Regions from separate parts of the Paucibacter soli genome, predicted to be linked through region 2. Evidence: riboswitches for the same ligand, from Rfam matches in the RefSeq annotation. Region 2 holds a riboswitch; the other holds the start of a gene.

Region 1 (10,103 bases), on a different contig from region 2:
TCGGCGCGGTCCATGCTTTCCTGGTCGGCCGCGGCGAACACGTCCACCGGCGCGCCCTTGGCGATCTGCGCCAGCAAGGCGTCCGAGGCGGCAAAGTTCAGCAGCAGCCGGGTGCCGGGATGGCGGGCCTCAAAGGCGGGTGCGAGTTCCCGGAAGGCGTTGCTCAGGCTGGAGGCGGCCGAGACGGTGAGATCGGCCGCCTGCGCGGCTGGCCCGGCGAGGCCGAGCAGGCTCAGCAGCAAGGTCGCGATGGGATGCTTGGGCATGGTGAGCGAAATATAACGTACTACATAACGGTTGCGATTCTCCACATCGCATAATCCGCAGGGTCCGCTACCCGGTGCAAAGGCATTCGCTCCGATGAGGTCAACGTCGATCCGAACGCAGCTCTTGTTGTTGGTGCTGGCCATGTCGGTGCCGCTGTGCGCACTGGTGGCGGCGGGCATCTATCTGGACATGCAGGCGACGATTGCGCATACGAAGTCGTCGCTGCGCACGCTCGCATACACCATGATCCGCAACACCGGCGCGACGGTGGCGGGCGCGCACGACAGCCTGCAGCGGCTCGCGGCGCGACCGCTCGTCAAGCTGGTGGATGGCGAGCATTGCGATCCCGCGCTGCAGGACTTTCTCACCATGAATCCGGCCTATGCCAATGTCGCCTATGCGCGTCTCGACGGCGAGGTGGTCTGTTCGGCGGTGCCGCAGGCCAATGGACGCGGTCGCAACATCGGCGCGACCCCCTGGTTCCAGGCGTTCTTGCGTGAGCCGCGCGCCCTGGTGGGGCTGCCCCATCGGGGGCTGATCACCGGAAAATGGGTTTCGGTGATTGGCGCCCCGATACGCAACGACAGCCAGGAGGTCGTCGGCGCGATCTATCTGCCGCTCGATCTGGCGGTGTTCGATCCCCATATACCCGACGCGGGCCTGCCGCCAGACAGCCGCTACGGCTTCTTTGCCGCCGATGGCACCATGATCTGGCGCAATCTGGACCCTGAGGGCGTGATCGGCAGCAAGCCCAACGCAGAGGCGGCGCGCCGCATCGTGGCGGTGCGCGACGGCGAGTTCGAAAGCCTGGCCATCGATGGCGTGGTGCGCTACTTCTCGGTCGTGCCCATGCCCGATACCGGCTGGACCGCCTTTGTGGGCGTGCCGGCGTCGGCCGTCTATCAGGCGGCCAAGCAGCGTGCCCTGCTGAGCATGTTGGCCGCGTTGACGGTGATGGGCTTGCTGGCGGTGCTGGCCGCCTGGCTGGCGCATCGCATCATCCGGCCGATCGCGCAACTGGAGCGGGCGGCGCGGCGGGTGCATGACGGTGACTTCGGTGCCCGCGCGGCGATCGCCGGGCCGGGCGAAATCGCCCGGGTCGCGCAGGCCTTCAACGGCATGGCCGACCATATCCAGGCCTCCACGCGCCAGCTCGAAGCGGAAGTTGCCGAACGCCGCGAGATGGAGGAGCAGGTGCGCCAGATGGCCTTCAGGGATGCCCTGACCCAGTTGCCCAACCGGCGCCTGCTGCACGACCGGCTGAGCCAGGCGATGGCCGCAAGCAGGCGCAGTGCCAGCTACGGCGCCGTGATGTACCTGGATCTGGATCATTTCAAGCCGCTCAACGACCGCCATGGGCATGCCGTGGGCGACCTGCTGCTGGTGGACGCGGCGCAACGCCTGCTGGCCTGCGTGCGCGAGGTCGACACGGTGGCGCGCATAGGCGGCGACGAGTTCGTCGTGATGGTCAGCGAGCTGGGTGAGGGGATTGCTCCATCCACCGCTCAGGCCGAGGCGATCGCTCAAAAGATCCGCCAAGCTCTGGCCGAACCGTTTCGGCTCAGCGATCAGCGCGAGGAAGCTGCCGTGCCCGCGTTGGTTGAACATCTGGGCAGCGTCAGCATTGGCGTGGCGATGTTTCGCGACCACGAAACCCAGCAGGATGAATTGATCAAGCAGGCCGACGCTGCCATGTACCAGGCCAAGGCCGCCGGCGGGAACCGGGTCTGCTTCTTCGGCGCCTAGGTGCTGCAAGGGTCGAGGGCGCGCATACACTGGGCCGGTTGGGACAAAGCAGGACTGAGACTTGTTGTTGAGCTTGGCTGCATGGATGCGGATAGTGCTGCCGCGGTGGGGTTTCGGCCTGCTGCTTGGCGCGGCCCTGTCCGCCAGCGCTGCGCCGACGAGCCTGCGCGTGCTGGCCTGGCCCGGCTATGCCGAGCCCGAGGTGCTGCGCGAGTTCGAGCAGCGCAGTGGCGCCAAGGTGGAGCTGACCATCGTCGGCTCTGACGAGGCCCTGTGGCACCGAATCACCGCCCGCGGCGGCGCCGACTTCGACGTCTTTGCCGTCAACACCGCCGAGCTGCAGCGCTATATCCAGGCCGGCCTGGTGCAGTCCATCGACGTGGAGCTGATCGCCAATACCCGCAAGCAACTGCCGCGCTTTCGCGATCTCGCTGCCATCCCGGGCCTGGTGCATGGCCGCGACGGCCGGGCGCAGACCTTTGCCATCCCCTACACCTATGCGGAGATGGGGCTGATCTACGACAAGCGTCAGCTGCCGCTACCGCCCAGCTCGATCACCGCGCTGTGGGACCCGCGCCTGCGCGGCAAGGTGCTGGCCTATGACGGCGGCACGCACAATTTCTCGCTGGCGGCGCAGGCGCTGGGCAGCGCCTCGCCCTTTCGCCTGGCCAGCGCGCAATGGCCGCGTGCGGTGGACAAGCTGATCGAGCTGCGCCGCAATGTGCTGGGCTTCTACAGCCAGCCGGAGGAGTCGGTGCGCTTGTTCCAGCGCCATGGCGCGGCGCTGATGCACGCCAATTACGGCATGCAGCAGGTGCAGTTGCTGAAGGCCGCCGGCGTGGATGTCGGCTATGTGATGCCGCGCGAGGGCGCACTGGCCTGGCTGGACTGCTGGGCCATCACGCGCGGCGCGCGCGACCGCAAGCTGGCCCATCTCTGGATCGACACCCTGCTTGGGGCCAAGGCCAGCGAGCTGCTGGTGACGCGTCAGGGCCTGGCAAATACCGTCAGCGAAGCACTGCCGCGCCAGCCCGGGCAGGCGCCGCTGTGGCTGGAACCGGTGGAGGACGCCGCGCGGCGCGAGGCGCTGTGGCAGCGCATCCGTTCGGGCGACCGCGCGGCCAAGGTGCTGGCGCCATGAAGGCGATGACACCGGGCATTGCCTGGCGCCTGGGGCTGGCGGTGGCGCTGGTGGGTGTGCTGGCGGCGGGGCTGACCGGCTATTACGGCTATGCCACCAGCCGCAGCATGCTGGTGGCGGGGGCCGAGGAGCGTCTACTCACCGCCACGCGCGTGCTGGTGCGCCAGCTCGCGGTCGACTTGGAGAATATTGCCGAAGACGTGCGCATGGTGGCCGAGCATCCACAGGCGGCACGCCTGCTGCTGCGCACCAGCCCCGGCGCGCCGAGCTCCGAGGAGGACAACGCGGCGCTGCTGTTCGAGCGCGTGCTGGCCACCCATGCCGAGTACTTCCAGATGCGCCTGATAGACGTCGCCGATCACGGGCTGGAACGCATCCGCGTGGACCGCGACGAGCGTGGCCTGGTGCGCGTGCGCGGCGACGACCTGCAGGAGAAGGGCCACTACCCCTATGTGGTCGAGACGCTGCGGCTGCCGCCCGGCGCCGTCTATGTCTCCAGCGCCGCCATCAACCATGAGATCGGCGCCCATGCCGGCCTCGACAAGCCGGCGCTGCAGGTGGCCGCGCCGGTGCGCGACGCGCGGGGCCAGGTGCGTGGGCTGGTGGTGATCAACGTCGACCTGAACGGCCTGTTTGCCCAGCTGGCGGGCGATCTGCCGGCAGGCCTGCAGCTCTACCTGAGCAATGGCGCGGGCGACTTCCTGATCCACCCGGACCGCCGGCAGGCCTTTGCCTTCGATCGCGGCCAGACCGCGCGCATGCAGGACAGCTTCCCGGCCACGGCTGCCTTGGTGGCAGGGACGCCGGGGCGCGGCGATCATGTGGTGACCACGGTGGCGCCGCCGGGGCAGGGTGCCGTGGTGGCTGCCTTCGTGCGCCAGCCTCCCTCCGAGCTGCGGCAGGAGGAGGACTTCGTACTCGGCCTGGCCCAGCCGGTGCAGGCGGTGCTGCTGGAAAGCGCGCGGTTGGGCCAGGTCAGCATGCGCATTGTGCTCGGCTTCAGCGCGCTGGCGATGTTGCTGGCGGCGTTGCTGGCGCGCGCCCTGAGCCGGCCGCTTGGCCAGATCGTGCTGGCGGTGCAGCGCTTCGCCACCGGCGAGCCGGACGATGGCAGCCTGCTGCCCACCGCGCGCGGCGACGAGATCGGCCTGCTGGCGCGCAGCGTGGCCGACATGCAGCAGCAGATCCGTGCGCAGTTTGCCAAGCTGGAGCAGAAGCAGCAGGAGCTGGATCGCCTGGCCAGCCATGACAGCCTGACCGGTTTGCACAACCGGCGCGTCTTCCTGGACCGGCTCGACCATGCGCTGGCCCATGCCAAGCGCAATCAGGGCCGGCTGGCGCTGCTCTTCATCGACCTGAACAACTTCAAGCACATCAACGACAGGCTGGGCCATGCCGCCGGCGATGCGGTGTTGTGCATGCTGGCGCAACGGCTGCGCCAACTGGTGCGCGAGGTGGATACGGTGGCCCGCATGGGCGGGGATGAATTCATCATCCTGCTGGACCAGATCGAGGCGAGCGACGCCGTCGAGACGGTGGCGCAGAAGGTGCGCGAGGCGCTGTCGCTGCCGGTGCACTACGGCGGCGCCGAGCTTGCCTCCGGTGCCAGCATCGGCATCAGCCGCTATCCCGAGGATGGCGAGGGCGCCACCGAGCTGATTGCCGCCGCTGACCAGGCCATGTACCGGGCCAAGGGGCGGCCGGGCTGACCCGCGCTGGCTCAGGCCTTCTTGACGAACTCCGACTTCAGCCCCATCGCACCGATGCCGTCGATCTTGCAGTCGATGTCGTGGTCGCCCTCGGCCAGGCGGATGTTCTTGACCTTGGTGCCGACCTTCACCACCAGCGACGAACCCTTGATCTTCAGGTCCTTGATGACGGTAACGGTATCGCCGTCCTTCAACTCGCTGCCGTTGGCGTCGCGCACCACGCGCACCTCGTCGGTAGCGGCCTCGGCGGCGGTTTCCTTGGACCACTCATGGCCGCATTCCGGGCAGACGAACTGACTGCCGTCCTCGTAGGTGAACTCGGACTTGCATTGCGGGCAATTGGGGAGGGTGCTCATGGCTTGACTCGCGTCGGATAAAGAAAAACCCCCAACACCTTGCGACGTTGGGGGCTCTTGTTGGCTCCTCGACCTGGGCTCGAACCAGGGACCTACGGATTAACAGTCCGGCGCTCTACCGACTGAGCTATCGAGGAATTGATCGGTACTTCTGTAATTGGGAAGCCGCTGCACCTTGCGAAGCAGCGGCTTCATTTTCTGTGGCTCCTCGACCTGGGCTCGAACCAGGGACCTACGGATTAACAGTCCGGCGCTCTACCGACTGAGCTATCGAGGAACAGAGCCTTGCATTATAGACTGAATTTTTGGAGCCTTACAAGCTGTATTCCAAACTTGCACGCCAGGTGCGCGGCGCCAGCGGGTAGAGGTAGCTGTGCTCGTACTGGTAGGGCGATTCGCGCCAGGCGCGCTTGTCGGCCAGGTTGTCCACGCCCAGGCGCCAGACGAGCAGTTGGCGCTGGCCGAGGGCCTGCTCGTAGCGCAGGCCGGCGTCCAGGCGCAGCCAGCCGGGGATGCTGATGCTGTTGTCCGGCAGGGCGGCGCGCGGGCCCTCGTAGACGAGACCGGCGTTCACTTGCAGGCCGGGCAGGGCGGCAAACAGTCGCTGGCGAGCGTTGAGCTTGATCGAGGTCTCCGACACATTGGGACGCTTGAGCGCGTCCAGGCCGGCCACCGAGCTGCCCTCGGTGCGTGCCTTGAGCTTCATGGCGCTGGCAAGCAGGCCGCCGCCGGCCCATTTGATGTCGGCCTGGGCTTCGATGCCGCGGTGGTGGGATCTGCCGTCCGCCTGGCGGGTGCAGGTGGCGGTGTCGTCGCAGCCGCCGATGTCGCGCCATTCGGGCTTGCGGATGTCGAACCAGGCGAGCGACCAGTCCACCGTGCTGGAGCCGGCCTTCAGGCCCAGCTCGAACTGGCGGCTGCGCAGCGCCGGCAGGGCCTGGCCCGCATTGGCATAGCGGCTGCGATTGGGCACCACCTCGGACTCGATGCCTTCGCCCCAGCTGCCATAGGCCATCAGCTCGGCGGCCAGGGTGTAGCTCAGGCCCAGCCAGGGCGTGGTGAAGGACTGCTTGTAGTCGGTGGCGCGCGAGCCATCGGTGCGCACCGATTCACGGTGCAGCCGGGTGTGGCGCAGGCCAGCCCAGGCCTGCCAATCGGCGCCCAGCTGCACGGCATCGCGCAGATAGAGCTCGGTGCTGCGCTCGTCGCGCTTGGTGTTCTCGTCGGTCAGGCTGGGGTCGGCTGGCGTGACCACGTCCTGGTAGATATTGCCCACGCCTGACCAGTTGTAGGCCTGGCGCTTGAAGCGTGCCTCATAGCGGCTGAACAGCAGGCCGGTGCTGAGCTCATGGCGGAGGCCGGCGGTGCTGAACTTGCCGGCCAGCGAGAGGTCCAGGGCATCGCTGTTGCGGCGCTCGCCCTCGCTGCGGAAGTCGTAGCGATCGAAGTCGCCGTTGCTGCAATAGCGGTCGTAGTTGTTCTCGTTCGAGCAGCCATAGGCGTAGGCGAGGCGATCGTCGCTCTTGAGCCGCTGGGCACCCCAATGCGCTTGCACACGCCAGTCTGCGTTGAGGCGTTGCTGCCAGCGCAGCGAGGCATGGCTGTTGTCGAACACCACCGGCAGCGTCCAGGGCAGGTCGTTGAGGTTGGTGCGCGGGTCGATGGTCTTGGCATCGGGCAGGCGGTTGCCCAGCAGGCTGAAGCCGGGCTGGCTGGGCTGCGACTGGCGGTTGAGCTCGAATTCGGCTTCCAGCAGGCTGTCGGCGCCGAGGCGCCAGTCGCCCGCCATGGCCAGCAGGCGGCGCTGGCCATGGGCGCTGTAGAGCTCGGGGCGCAGCTCGGCCGCGCTGGCATTCACGCGCAGGCCAAAGGCCTCGCCGCTGCCGAAGCGCTGGCTCCAGTCCAGCGCCGCCTCGGCCGTGCCGCGCTCGCTGACGCCGAGGCTGACATTGAGCAGATTCGCGGTGGGGCGCTTCACCAGCAGGTTCACCAGGCCGCCGGGCGAGCTGGTGCCAGACTGGATGCCGCTGGTGCCCTTGAGCACCTCGATGCCGGCCTTGTTGCCAAGCGCCAGCGCGGTCTCGGCATTGATGGGCAGGCCATCGCGGCGGTAGTTGAAGCGATTGTCCAGGTCGAAGCCGCGGATCTTCAGGTAGGACACATAGCCGGTCGCGTTGTAGGCGTCGCCGATGCTGGCGTCCAGGCTGGTGATGCCGGCCAGGTTGCTGAGACCGGCGTCGGCCAGGCGCTCGGCATTGATGAGGCTGGCCTGCAGCGGCAGGCGCGCCACCGGCGTCTCGCCAAAGCCGCCGATGTTCACGGGTGCATCGGCGTTGCGGCCGCTCACGGTGACGGTGGGCAGGCTGTTGGATGGCTGGGCCAGGCTCAGGCCACAGCTCAGCGCGGCGGCGCTGGCGATTGCGATACGGGAGAAATGAAATGAATGTGCCATCGTCCTACTACTCATTCGATGGCAGGGCGGCAAAACAGACGAGGCACGAAAGATTGACGGGCCCGGTTGCTGGCTTGCTTCCCTGCGCGAGGATTACCTCAGTCAGGTTCAAAGGGTGTACTCTCAGCCGGCTCATGCAATGAGCCAGCACCCCTAGCGAAGAGCCGCATTCTATCGGCCCGTGAACGAAAAAATGCCCGCTGCTTGAGCGGGCCTTGCCTTGGCGCAACAGCCGGTGCTCAGTCGAACACGGGCGTCTCGACGCCCAGCACCTTGTGCAGCTTGGGGCTGGTGGTGGTGTACTGCAGGTGGATGCGCTTCTCGGGGAAGATATAGGGCGCGGCGGCAAAGGCGGCCAGCGCAGCCTCGTGGAAGCCCGAGAGGATCAGCTTCTTCTTGCCCGGATAGGTGTTCACATCACCTACGGCAAAGATGCCCGGGGTGCTGGTCTCGAACTTCTCGGTGTCGACGACGATTTGCTTGCGCTCCAGCGCCAGGCCCCATTCGGCGATCGGGCCCAGCTTGGGGCTGAGGCCGAAGAACACCAGCACCTGGTCGCAGGGCACGACGCGGGTAACGCCGTCACCGCCGGTGACCTTCACGCCCTTGAGCACCTCGTCGCCCTCGTCGATGTCGGTGACCTGGCCGACGATGAACTGCATCTCGTAGTTGTCGCACAGCTCACGCATCTTGGCCACGCTGGCCGGCGCGGCACGGAAGCCGTCGCGGCGGTGCACCAGAATCACGCTCTCGGCCTTGTTGGCGCTGCCGTCCTGATTGCCGGCACAGAAGTTCAGCGCCCAGTCGAGTGCCGAGTCACCGCCACCGACCACCACCAGGTTCTTGCCGGCGAACTGCGCCGGGTTGCGCACGCGGTAGTGCACCTGGCTGCCTTCGTACTTGTCCAGGCCTTCCACCTTCAGCGTGCGCGGCTGGAACGAGCCCACGCCGCCGGCGATGAAGATGGTCTTGGTGAGGAACTGCGTGCCCTTGGAGGTGGCGACGAAGAAACGGCCATCGTCCTGCTTCTCGACGGTGGTGACCTCCTGGCCCAGATGGAAGGTCGCGCCAAAGGGCTCGATCTGCTTCATCAGGTTGTCGGTCAGCTCCTTGCCGGTGCACACGGGCACGGCCGGGATGTCGTAGATGGGCTTGTCGGGGTAGAGCTCGATGCACTGGCCGCCCGGGTAGGCGAGCGAGTCGATGATGTGGGCCTTGATCTCCAGCAGGCCGAGTTCGAACACCTGGAACAGGCCGACGGGGCCCGCGCCAACGATGACGGCATCGGTTTCGATCACGCCGGCGTGGCCGGCATTGGAGGCAGCGTGTGTCACTTGGTTTTCCATGGAGGTCAGGGCCCCGGACAAGGGGGCAGGGGACGATAGGCGTTCAGCGGATCAGCTCGGACAGCTTGTCGGTCCGGTCTTTCCACTCGTCGGCGTCGGGCAGCGAGCCCTTGCGCTTGGTGATGCTGGGCCATTTCTTGGCCAGGTCGGCGTTGATCTTGATCATGTGCTGCTGGTTGCCGGGCACATCTTCCTCGGGGACGATGGCGTTCACCGGGCACTCGGGGATGCAGACCGCGCAGTCGATGCACTCATCCGGGTCGATGCTGAGGAAGTTCGGGCCTTCGCGGAAGCAGTCGACCGGGCAGACATCGACGCAGTCGGTGTACTTGCAGCGGATGCACGATTCGAGGACGACGTGGGTCATGGAGCAGCTCTGATGTTTTAAGGGCCCTGGGACGTCAATGGAACTCCCCATTGACGGCAAAGCGCGGATTTTAATCGTTCAAGCTCTGGTGCTGGCGTTGACGGCGCGCAAGCGAGGGCTTTTGTTCCTTGGGGGCAGCCTGGGGCAGGGCCTTGGCGCCCGCGCCCACCGTCACCACGGTGGGGCGGCCGCGGTGCAGCATGGCCGCGGCGGCAAGCTCGGACACCCGGTGGTCGCTGGCCAGCGCATCGGCGCAACCGGCGCGCGAAACCACCGCCACCGGCGTATCGGCCGGCCAGCCGGCTTCCAGCAGCTTGCGGCCCAGCGCGGCCAGTTGGCGCCCGGCCATGTAGAAGACCTCGGTGTCGGCGCTCTTGAGCGCCTGCAGGTCGCCGTCCTTGGTCATCGCGGTGCTGAGGCTGACGCTGCGGCCCAGGCCGCGGCGCGTCAGCGGGCGCTGCAAGTGTGCGGCGGCGGCGATGGCCGCGGTCACGCCGGGCACCACCTCGCTGGCGATGCCCGCTTCGGCCAAGGCCAGCAGCTCTTCTTCCAGTCGGCCGAAGATGCTGGCATCGCCGCCCTTGAGGCGCACCACCAGGGCGTGCTCCTGCGCCTGCTTCACCAGCGCCGCGTTGATGGCGGTCTGGGCGGTGGAATTGCAAAAGCCGCGCTTGCCGACATCCAGCCACAGGGCTTGCGGAGCGAACTCGCGCAAGGCC
Region 2 (10,103 bases):
CATCAGGCGCAGCGGTCGGCGCAGGCCGTGGCCGGCCAGTTGCAGCGCCACCACCTCGCCGCGCACGCCGCGCAGCGGCAGGGCGGCGCGGGCGCCGAGGCCGCGCGTGTCGATGGACCAGTCGGCCTTGACTCGGCTGCCATCGCCAAGCGTGATCCGGCCGGCCTGCACCTCCGCCACCGGGCACTGCCAATGCCACTGCACACCATGCGCCGAGGCGTGCAGCGCCTGCATGGCTTGCAGCGGATTGATCAGCCCCTCGCCCGGCAGCAGCCAGGCCTGCGGGCCGGCCAGCAGCGCGGGCTCCAGCTCGCGCAGCTGGGCGGCGCTGAGCGGCTGTGCCGCCGGGAAATCACCATGGGCGGCATGCTGCTGCAGGCGCTGCAGCACGCGCGCCGCGGCGCCCTGGTCGGGTCGGTGCGCCAGCAGCAGGCTGCCCTCGGTCTGCAGGCTAACGGGCTGATGCAGCGCCGCGACGATGGCGGGCCACAGGCGCAGCGAGTCGAAGCCCAACGCCGCCACCTCGGCCTCGGCACGGTCCAGCTCGGCCAGCGGGCTGAGCATGCCGGCGGCGGTGAAAGCGGCCGCACCCTGGCCGTCAAAGGCCGGCGCGGGGCCGGGTCCGGCGTCCCAGACCTGCACCGCATGGCCGGCCCGGCTCAAGGCCCAGGCAAACAGGCGGCCGGCCAGGCCGGCGCCGGCGATTGCGATCGTTTCTTTCGCCATCTCAGGCCTTCGCGATCGGGATATACAACTCGCCGCCCTGCGCCTTGAACTCGGCGCTTTTTGCCGCCATGCCCTCGGCGTACTCGCGCACATCCTGGGTGATCTTCATCGAGCAGAACTTGGGCCCGCACATGGAGCAGAAATGCGCCACCTTGGCGCTGTCCTTGGGCAAGGTCTCGTCGTGGAATTCGCGCGCGGTCTCGGGGTCGAGGCCAAGGTTGAATTGATCGCTCCAGCGGAACTCGAAGCGCGCCTTGCTGAGTGCGTCGTCGCGGGCGCGCGCGCCCGGGTGGCCCTTGGCGATGTCGGCCGCATGGGCGGCGATCTTGTAGGCCATCAGGCCGGCTTTCACATCGTCGCGATTGGGCAGGCCCAGGTGTTCCTTGGGCGTGACATAGCAGAGCATGGCGCAGCCGAACCAACCGATCATGGCCGCGCCTATGCCGCTGGTGATGTGGTCGTAACCGGGTGCGATGTCGGTGGTGAGCGGTCCCAGGGTGTAGAAGGGTGCCTCATCGCAGTGTTTCAGCTGCTCGGTCATATTGGCCTGGATCATGTGCATGGGCACATGGCCGGGGCCCTCGATCATGGTCTGCACATCGTGCTGCCAGGCGATTTTTGTGAGCTCGCCCAGCGTGCGCAGCTCGGCGAACTGGGCCTCGTCATTGGCGTCGGCCAGCGAGCCCGGGCGCAGCCCATCGCCCAGCGAGAAGCTGACGTCGTAGGCCTTCATGATTTCGCAAATCTCTTCGAAATGCGTGTAGAGAAAATTCTCCTGGTGGTGGGCGATGCACCACTTGGCGAGGATGGAGCCGCCGCGCGAGACGATGCCGGTGCGGCGCTTCACCGTCATCGGCACAAAGGGCAGGCGCAGGCCGGCATGGATGGTGAAGTAGTCCACCCCCTGCTCGGCCTGCTCGATCAGCGTATCCCTGAACAAGTTCCAGCTGAGATCCTCTGCCACCCCGCCTACCTTCTCAAGTGCCTGGTAGATAGGCACGGTGCCGATCGGCACCGGGCTGTTGCGGATGATCCAGTCGCGCGTGGTGTGGATATTGCGGCCGGTGCTGAGGTCCATCACCGTGTCGGCACCCCAGCGCGTGCTCCACACCAGCTTTTCAACCTCTTCCTCGATGCTCGAGGTGACCGCCGAGTTGCCGATATTGGCATTCACCTTGACGAGGAAGTTGCGGCCTATCGCCATCGGCTCCAGCTCGGGGTGGTTGATATTGGCCGGGATGATGGCGCGGCCGCGCGCCACCTCGTCGCGCACGAACTCGGGCGTGATCTGCGCCGGGATGCTGGCGCCAAAGGCGTTGCCGGCCAGGCGCGCCTCGCGCTCGGCATCAAGCTGGTATTCCTGCATCCATGCGTGGCGCTGGTTCTCGCGGATCGCCACAAACTCCATCTCGGGCGTGACGATGCCGCGGCGCGCATAGTGCAGCTGGGTCACGTTGGCGCCGGGCTTGGCGCGGCGCGGCTGGCGCTGCAGGCCGGCGCTGAGGGCCTGCAGCTTGAGCTGCTGTTCCTGATCGCGCAGGCCGTCGTCGATCAGCTGGATGCGCCGGCCCTCATAGGCCTCGGTATCGCCACGCGCTGCCACCCAGGCGGCGCGCGGCGCGGGCAGGCCGCGGTGCACGTCGATGGGCGCCACGGCGTCGGTGTAGGGGCCGGAGGCGTCGTAGACGGTGACGACCTCGCCGTTGGTGAGCGCGATCGCGCGCATCGGCACGCGCAGCTCGGGGTGCAGCTTGCCGCTCAGGTATTGCTTGCTGGAGCCGGGCAGGGGCTCGCGGGTCAACTCGATGCTGCCGCCGAGGCCTTCCAGGCCTGGCTCGGTCACGCTGTTCATAGGGCTCGTCCTCCGGTCTTGGCTGAGAAGACTCCGGAGACAGAACAGGAGGCGGGACGGACGGGCGCGCGGGGCGGCCTGAGGCCCGCGCGGCGGTGGCGGGCATGCAGACAAGCTCTTCTTACGCCGGTACGAGCCGGATCAAGTTCAGCGGGTCCGTGGCTTCCACCACATCTCAGCCCGGCGCGACGCGATTGCGACGCACGGCAGGGCTCCCCGGAGCGAGGCGTGAGTATAGGCGGCAAGCGTGAAAACTCTGACGCTGCTGCGGGCAAACCCCTGGCCGGGCCGGCCGGGGGCGCTGCGTACACTCCCCACGCTCACTCCGCCGCGAACAACGCTCAACGATGAACCGCTTCTCGCCCACCACCAGCCTGTGCCGCCTGGCGCTGGCCATCGGCCTAGGCGTGCTGGCGCTGGGCGCTGGCGCCCAGCAGCTGGGCGACCTGGAAAAGAAGTCGGCGCTCAGCGATGCCGAGCGTGCCAAGCGCGACGCCGACAAGGTGTTCCAGTGGATCAAGTTCAACGCCGACAAGGCGCCCGCCAAGCCCGCCGCGCCTGCACCGGCGCCGGCCAAGCCGGTGGCCAAGGCCGCGCCGCGGCATGAGGCGCCGGCGCCCAGCCGTAAGGTCGAGGAAGCGCAGACCCAGCCCGAGCCTGCCCTGGCCAGCGCCGCCAGCAGCAGCCCCGCGCCCGAGCCGGTGCAACTGGCCGCCGCGAGCCCGACGCTGAATCCGCCGCCGCCCGCCGCCATTGCGCCGGCGCCCGAGCCCGAAACCGAGGTAGCGCTGCAACTGGTCAGCAAGGTCGAGCCCGAGATCCCGCGCCAGCTGCTCAGCAGCGTGCGCAGCGGCCTGGTGGTGGTGAAGTTCACCGTCGAGCCGAATGGCGCGGTGAGCGGGGCCGAGGCCACCAAGAGCTCGCATCGCAAGCTTGCGGTGGCGGCCATCGATGCCGTCAACCAGTGGCGCTTTGCGCCCATTCCCAAGGCCCGCGAGGTCAGCGTGGAGATTGGCTTTCAGGCGGAGTAGGGCTTGAACTGGCCGGGCAGCTTGAGAGAGCGTCGCTCATCGCCTCGATGAAGAGGCGGGTGCGCAAGGGCATCAGACGGCGCTCGGGGAATACCGCCCAGCAGGCGTGCGGCGGCAGGCACCAGCCGGGCAGCACGCGCAGCAGTTCGCCGCGTTCCACAAAAGGCTGCGCGAAATGCTCGCCCACCGCGGTGATGCCCAGGCCCGCGCAGGCCATGCGCAAGAGCATGTCGGGCGCATTCACCAGGGTGCGCTGAGCGGGGGTTCCCTGCCAGCGCTGCGCTTGTTCCCCTTGGCCGCCTTCTGCACGCATCAGGGTCCAGGGCAGGGGCTCGCCGGTTCGACCGAGGATCATCAGACCCTGCATGCTGGTCAGCGCTTCGGGCAGCTGTGGTTCGCCATGCCGGCGCAGGTAGTCGGGCGCCGCGTACAGGCCGACGTCGATCTGCGCCAGTCGGCGCGCCGCGAGCTGCGAATCTTCCGGCAGGCTGCCCATGCGCACCGCCAGGTCGAAGCCCTCGGCGATCAGGTCGACGCGGCGGGGTGAGAGGTCCAGCTCCAACTGCACCTCGGGGTAGTCCAGCACATAGCGGCACAGCATGCCGCTCAGCGCCTGGTTGGCAAAGTCCCCCGGCATCGAGACGCGCAGCCGCCCGGTGGGGCGCTGCTGGCGGTGCAGGGCCAGGGCCAGGGCGCCATCCACCTCGGCGGCCAGCACGCGGGCGTGTTCCAGCACGCCCTGGCCGAATTCGGTCAGCGCCAGCCGGCGCGTGCTGCGCTGCAATAGCTTCTCGCCCAGGCGCTGCTCCAGCGCGGCGATGCGGCGCGACACGGTGGACTTGGGCAAGTGCACCCGCTCGGCCGCGCGGCTGAAGCTGCCGGCCTCCATCACGCGGGCAAACAGCAGCAGATCGTCGGCGTCCAGGCTCATGGGTGTGGTTGATTGTTCCGCAGGCGGAACGATCATATCCATTCTGAGGTCTTCTGTAGCTTTGATGCGATCAATACAGTTCATCCCATGGTCTTTCAGTTCAAGACCCGATCAACCAGGCAAACCAACGGAGCCCCCAGATGAACATTCTGCAAATCAATTCCAGCGCCCGCCGTGTTCAAGAAGACGGTCAGGGTTCGTTTTCCACCCGCCTGGCCAAGGAGTTGGTGCAGGGCCTGAGCCAGGCACGCAGCGACGCCCGTGTCGAGGTGCTGGACCTGGGCCTGCAGCCGCATCCGGCACTCGACGAAGCCGCCCTGCAGGCCCTTTTCACCCCGGCCGAGCAGCGCAGCCCGGTGCAGGCCGAGCGCGCCGCGCTGGACATGGCCCTGATCGACCAGCTGCGCGCCGCCGACGTGCTGGTGCTGGCCGTGCCCATGATCAACTTCGGCGTGCCCACCCAGCTGAAGAACTGGATCGACGCGGTGGCCAAGGCCGGCGTGACCTTCCGCTACACCGCGAACGGCCCGGAAGGCCTGCTCAAGGGCAAGAAGGTCTATGCCGTGCTGACCCGCGGCGGCATCTACCGCGAGCAGCCCAGCGACACCATGGTGCCCTATCTGCGCACCGTGCTGGGCTTCCTGGGCATGAGCGAGGTCGAGTTCATCTACGCCGAGGGCCTGGCCATGGGCCCCGATGCCTTGGCCGCCGGACTCGCCAGCGCCCGCGAGCAGATCGCCTCCTTGACGGGTGCCGACCTGGCGCTGGCCTAAGCAAATACCTACCCACCCTTCGACCGACCTCCTGAGCCTCGAAACACCATGAAAATCGACCGATCTCTCGTCCTGCGCCGCCTGTCGCTGGTGCTGCTGGCCCTGCCGCTGCTGGCGGCGGGCAGTGCCAAACTGGCCGGCGTGCCTCAGCTGCATGCCAGCTTTGCCCTCTTGGGCCTGCCGGTCTGGTTCGGCTACTTCATCGGCGCGGCCGAGGTAGCCGGCGCCATCGGCCTGTTCATCCGGCCGCTGCGCGCCTGGGCGGCAGCCGGTCTGGCGGTGATCATGGCCGGCGCCATCTACTTCCATGTCCTGCACACGCCATTGGCGCAGGGCCTGCCCGCCTTGGTGTTGCTGCTGCTCAGCCTCCTGGTGATGCGGCAGGCACGCCCCGATGCGATGTAGGGCGACACCCAAACCCGATCTCAGAGGATGATTGTCATCATGACTGCGAACCCCAAGCTGCAACAAGCACGCGCCGTCGAGCGCCTGATCGCCGGCCAGCCCACCAGTGATGGCGCCGGCGTCAAACTCACCCGCGTGCTGACGCAGAACCTGCAGCGCCGCCTCGATCCCTATCTGATGCTCGACGCCTTCGGCTCGGACCAGGCCGACGACTACATCGCCGGCTTCCCCGACCATCCGCACCGCGGCTTCGAGACCATCACCTATATGCTGGAAGGCCGCATGCGCCACCGCGACTCGGCCGGTCACGAGGGCCTGCTGAGCAGCGGCGGCGTGCAGTGGATGACGGCCGGGCGCGGCGTGATCCATTCGGAGCTGCCCGAGCAGGAAGAGGGCCGCATGGAGGGCTTCCAGCTCTGGCTGAATCTGCCGGCCAGGGACAAGATGCGCGCGCCCTGGTACCGCGACATTCCCGCGGCCGAGATCCCCGAATGGCATGGCGAGGGTGCGAGCGTACGCGTGATCGCCGGCGCCAGCCGCGGCGTGCAGGGGGCGGTGCAGCGCGAGGGCACCGAGCCGCTCTACCTGGACCTGCATCTTGAGCCGGGGGTCAGGTTTGAACAGGCACTACCGGAAACGCACAACGCCTTCATCTATGTCTACCGCGGCGGCGTGCAGTTCGCCTCCGGCTGCAGCGTGCCGGCGCAGCGTATGGCCATCCTGGCCAATAGCGCGGGCAGCGACGGCGTGGCCTTCAGCGCCGGCGAGGCGGGTGCGCGCCTGCTGCTGATCGCCGGCAAGCCGCTCAAGGAGCCGATCGCGCAGTACGGCCCCTTCGTGATGAACACCGAGGCTGAACTGATGCAGGCGGTGCGGGATTTCCAGGGCGGCAGGCTGGCGTGAGGCAGGGCTGGCTCGGAACATGGGTCTTGACGGGGCGCCGGTGTCTCCCGGGCCATGCAGCCCCTGCCCTTCACCGGGCCGAACTGAACGTCGACGCGTGCTTGGAATGTGCCGCCCTGGGCTTGCCGTTCTCGCCCAGGGAGAAGGTGATGGTGTGGCCCCTGATGGTGCTGTAGCTGGCGGTCTGGCCGTCTTGGTCCAGCGTCAGGTTCTTCCAGGGCTGATCGGGCGCCGATTGCCTCTGCAGGCGACCCTCGGGCGAGATGCGGAAGTGATGCAGGGTGTTCTCGTGTGCGGTCTCGAATCGCCAGGGGGAACCATCCACCAACTGGTGCGCGAGGCTGAGCCGGCTGATGGCGGCGGCCGGGCTGGCAGCGGCGTCGTCTTCGGCATACGCGGGTGGCAGGCTGCAAGCCATCATGGCGATCAGTGCAAACGCGGTTGTCTTGTTCATGCTGGCCGGTGCGGAGTGAGGGGATTGAGCGCAGGGCAGCGCGATAATAGCGAAGCCGCCTGGCAATTCCGCACTCGGAAACAGCGCCTCAAGAACAGCTGCCCTGAGGCTTTGACGCTTGTCAGTGAAACCGGGCGAACGGCCAAGTTAGGGATGGTTGTCGCGGCGGCAGCTGCTTAGGGTCAGGCCTTGCCTTCAGGAGCCTCTTCCATGCAGCCGATGCCCATCCCGCGCGCCCGCTGGCTCGCACCCGCCCTGCTCACCCTGGCGCTTGGCCAGGGTGCCGCCATCGCCGCCACCATCAACAGCGTCTTCACGCCGCTGGGCGGCAACAGCTGGACGGCTGATTTCACCGTGCTGGGCGATGGCACGCCGGCCAGCCTGTCCGGCTTCACCGTGTTCTTCGCCGAGACCGACTTCAGCAATCTGCAAGTGCTGGGATCGCCCGCCAGCTGGGACAGCCTGGTGGCACAGCCGGATACCGGCATCCCGGCGGCCGGCTTCTTCGACAGCGTGATGCTGAACCGCGCGCTGGGCCTGGGCGCGGGACAGTCGCAGGGCGGCTTTGTCGTCAAGTTCGATTACCTGGGCGCCACGGCGCCGGGCAGCCTGCATTACGAGATCACCGACGAGAACTTCCAGCTGCTGGCCAGCGGCCAGACCACGCTGGTGCCCGAGCCCGCCGGCTGGGCGCAGCTGTGCGGCGGCCTGGGCCTGCTGGGCCTGCTGATGCGCCGGCGCGGCGCCGGGAGCCGCTCATGAGCGCCGCTATCTTGATGCGACGCTGCCTGCAGGGCCTCATCATCTGCAGCGCTGCACTGCTGCTGGCCGCCTGCGGAGGCGGCGGAGAGAGTCAAGACCTGACCCTGACGAAGCCGCAGGCCACGCAGGCGCGCATCCAGTCGGTGGCGGCCGCCAGCGCCACGGTGGTCTCGCTCACCAAGGTCGGCGAGACGCGCGTGGGGCGCACGCTCTACGACTATGTCTTCAAGATCACGGTGCTGAATGGCGCCCAGGCGCAGAAGGCGCTGACTGCCAAGCTGGTGGGCAGTGGTGCCGGCACCACCGTTCTCGATGGCGATGTCAACGTCGGCGATATCGCCGCGCATGCCAGCGTCACGCCGGCCGACACCATCACCTTGCGACAGGACCGGCTGCTGCCCTTGCTGCCGGCGCAACTGCTGTGGCAGTTCGCGGCCGCGCCGCCGGCGGCCGCGCCGGCCAGCATCGCGCTGGAGCTGAGCCAGCTGGTTGCGGGCGCAGGCACGGCGGTGGCGATCATGCCGACCGTGCTTGACACCGATGGCAAGGCCATGAACCCCCTGCCGCCGATCAACTACCAGGTGCTGCGCCCGGCCGAGGGCGCGGAGGGGGCGACGCCCGCGGTGGCCGGCGCGCAGCTGCAGAGCGCTGCCGACACGCGCGGCGGCTTCACCCTGGTGGCCACGGTGGATGGCACGGCCATCAGCGCGCAGCAGCCCTTCACGGTGATCGCGCCGACCCCGGTGTCCAAAAACTCCGGCCTGTACGCCAATTTGTCGGCGGCGCAGGGCAATATGGCGCGCCAGCTGCAACTGCTGAAGGCTGCGCTGGACCGCGGCGACAACAGCGGCGCGGCCGCGGCCAAGGACGCCATTACGGCGGCGGCGGCCAGCGTGGATCCGGTGCGGCTGCACTTCAGCACGCCCTACCAGCCCGCCAGCGGTTTCGTGCCGCTGCCGGCCAAGCTGGCGGCCAATGGCTATGCGCAGACGCCCGGCGATCTGGCCCATGGCGCCGCCAGCGCGCAGCTCAGGGCCAAGCTGCAGCAGATCACCGCGCTCCTGAAGCAGTCGGGCGGAAGCGATGCCGCCAATACCGCGCTGCTGGACCAGTACCGCGGCGAGTTGCAGACCTTGGCCGCCCAGCTGGCCGGCGCGCAGCCCAGCTTGTACGGGCTGGTCGACAAGGCCGACCTGATCCAAGGCCTGATCGCCACCGAGATGCCCGCCCTGCTCAAGGCCATGGCCGAGCGCACCAATGCCCAGCTGGCGCCGCAGGCCCTGCTGGGCGCGGTGCCCAGCGCCAAGGCGCTGAGCCTGGATCGCCTGCTGGGCAAGCCCGGCGCGCTGCAGGCCTGGCCCAGCGCCGCCGGCCAGGCGAAGCCACAGTTCCTGCTGGGCGGCATGTTGAACGCCCTGGGGCCGATCGGCCAGCTGGTCAACAAGATCTATGGCGACTACCTGAACCAGTTGCAGAACATGACGGCCATCCTGGCGGCCAAGGGCCTGCTGGACAAATTCCTGCCCGGCACCGCCTTCATCGATGGCATCCATTCGGGTGCTGCCGTGCTGGGCCCCTATGCCTATAACTACCCCGACAGCAGCATCGAGGTGAGCGGCATGGACCTGGCGGTGGCGCAGGCGGCCGATGTCTACCTGATCGGTGGCGCGGCCATCAATGCGCTGGGCGGCCTGGCGAGCGCCCTGCCGCCACCCAAGCCGGCCAGCATCAAGGAGGTCTATGACTATTTCGATGGCCTGATCTCGGCCATCAACGCGGTCGGCGAGGCCTATGACCTGGCGCACCAGCAGCCCGCCCAGGTGGCCTACAACAGCTTCAGCGAGAACTCCGGCTGCCTCGCCACCTTCTCGGACTTCTGCATGGAGTTCCAGTACCCGAACGGCTTCAAGAACGTCTCGGGCGGCAATGTCAGCTTCACCGTGCTGATACTGATACGTGCCGGCGGGGCGCGCCCGCAGCACGGCTCGGGCGTGTTCAATTTCGCGCCGGGGACTTGAGTTTGAGGCCCGACGCATCGGGGGCGAGCAGGCGCTCGCCCTCATAGCCCTGCACCACGCCAAAGCCGCTGCCGGCGTTCCAGTCGGCGGCGAAGCGCTGTATCTCCGCGCCGCTGCGGCCGACGAAGTTCCACCACAGCAGCACCGGTTCCTCGAAGGGCGTGCCGCCCAGCAGCAGCGCTCGCGCGGGCGCCGCACTGCCGAGTTGCAGGCGATGCGCGCCGGGGGCCAGGTAGAGCAGCTGGCCG

Evidence for each region. Region 2 has a riboswitch for thiamine pyrophosphate ahead of thiC (phosphomethylpyrimidine synthase ThiC). Riboswitches for the same ligand answer to the same signal wherever they lie in the genome.
Region 1: another riboswitch for thiamine pyrophosphate. It lies ahead of WG898_RS11630 (TonB-dependent siderophore receptor); the one in region 2 lies ahead of thiC (phosphomethylpyrimidine synthase ThiC).

Annotation. Positions count from the first base shown of each region.
Region 1 is NZ_JBBHJW010000004.1:379,767-389,869, forward strand. It holds gene modA (molybdate ABC transporter substrate-binding protein) at 1-266, opposite strand, end outside; gene WG898_RS11600 (diguanylate cyclase domain-containing protein) at 361-2,013, shown strand; gene WG898_RS11605 (extracellular solute-binding protein) at 2,108-3,154, shown strand; gene WG898_RS11610 (diguanylate cyclase domain-containing protein) at 3,151-4,863, shown strand; gene WG898_RS11615 (zinc ribbon domain-containing protein YjdM) at 4,875-5,219, opposite strand; tRNA gene WG898_RS11620 (tRNA-Asn) at 5,281-5,356, opposite strand; tRNA gene WG898_RS11625 (tRNA-Asn) at 5,421-5,496, opposite strand; gene WG898_RS11630 (TonB-dependent siderophore receptor) at 5,533-7,671, opposite strand; TPP riboswitch at 7,734-7,836, opposite strand; gene WG898_RS11635 (NAD(P)/FAD-dependent oxidoreductase) at 7,911-9,017, opposite strand; gene fdxA (ferredoxin FdxA) at 9,061-9,384, opposite strand; gene cobA (uroporphyrinogen-III C-methyltransferase) at 9,455-10,103, opposite strand, start outside.
Region 2 is NZ_JBBHJW010000003.1:260,193-270,295, reverse strand. It holds gene WG898_RS09325 (FAD-dependent oxidoreductase) at 1-726, opposite strand, end outside; gene thiC (phosphomethylpyrimidine synthase ThiC) at 728-2,578, opposite strand; TPP riboswitch at 2,680-2,807, opposite strand; gene WG898_RS09315 (TonB family protein) at 2,926-3,609, shown strand; gene WG898_RS09310 (LysR family transcriptional regulator) at 3,578-4,540, opposite strand; gene WG898_RS09305 (FMN-dependent NADH-azoreductase) at 4,681-5,313, shown strand; gene WG898_RS09300 (DoxX family protein) at 5,362-5,718, shown strand; gene WG898_RS09295 (pirin family protein) at 5,758-6,621, shown strand; gene WG898_RS09290 (hypothetical protein) at 6,692-7,075, opposite strand; gene WG898_RS09285 (hypothetical protein) at 7,286-7,837, shown strand; gene WG898_RS09280 (hypothetical protein) at 7,834-9,855, shown strand; gene WG898_RS09275 (pirin family protein) at 9,833-10,103, opposite strand, start outside.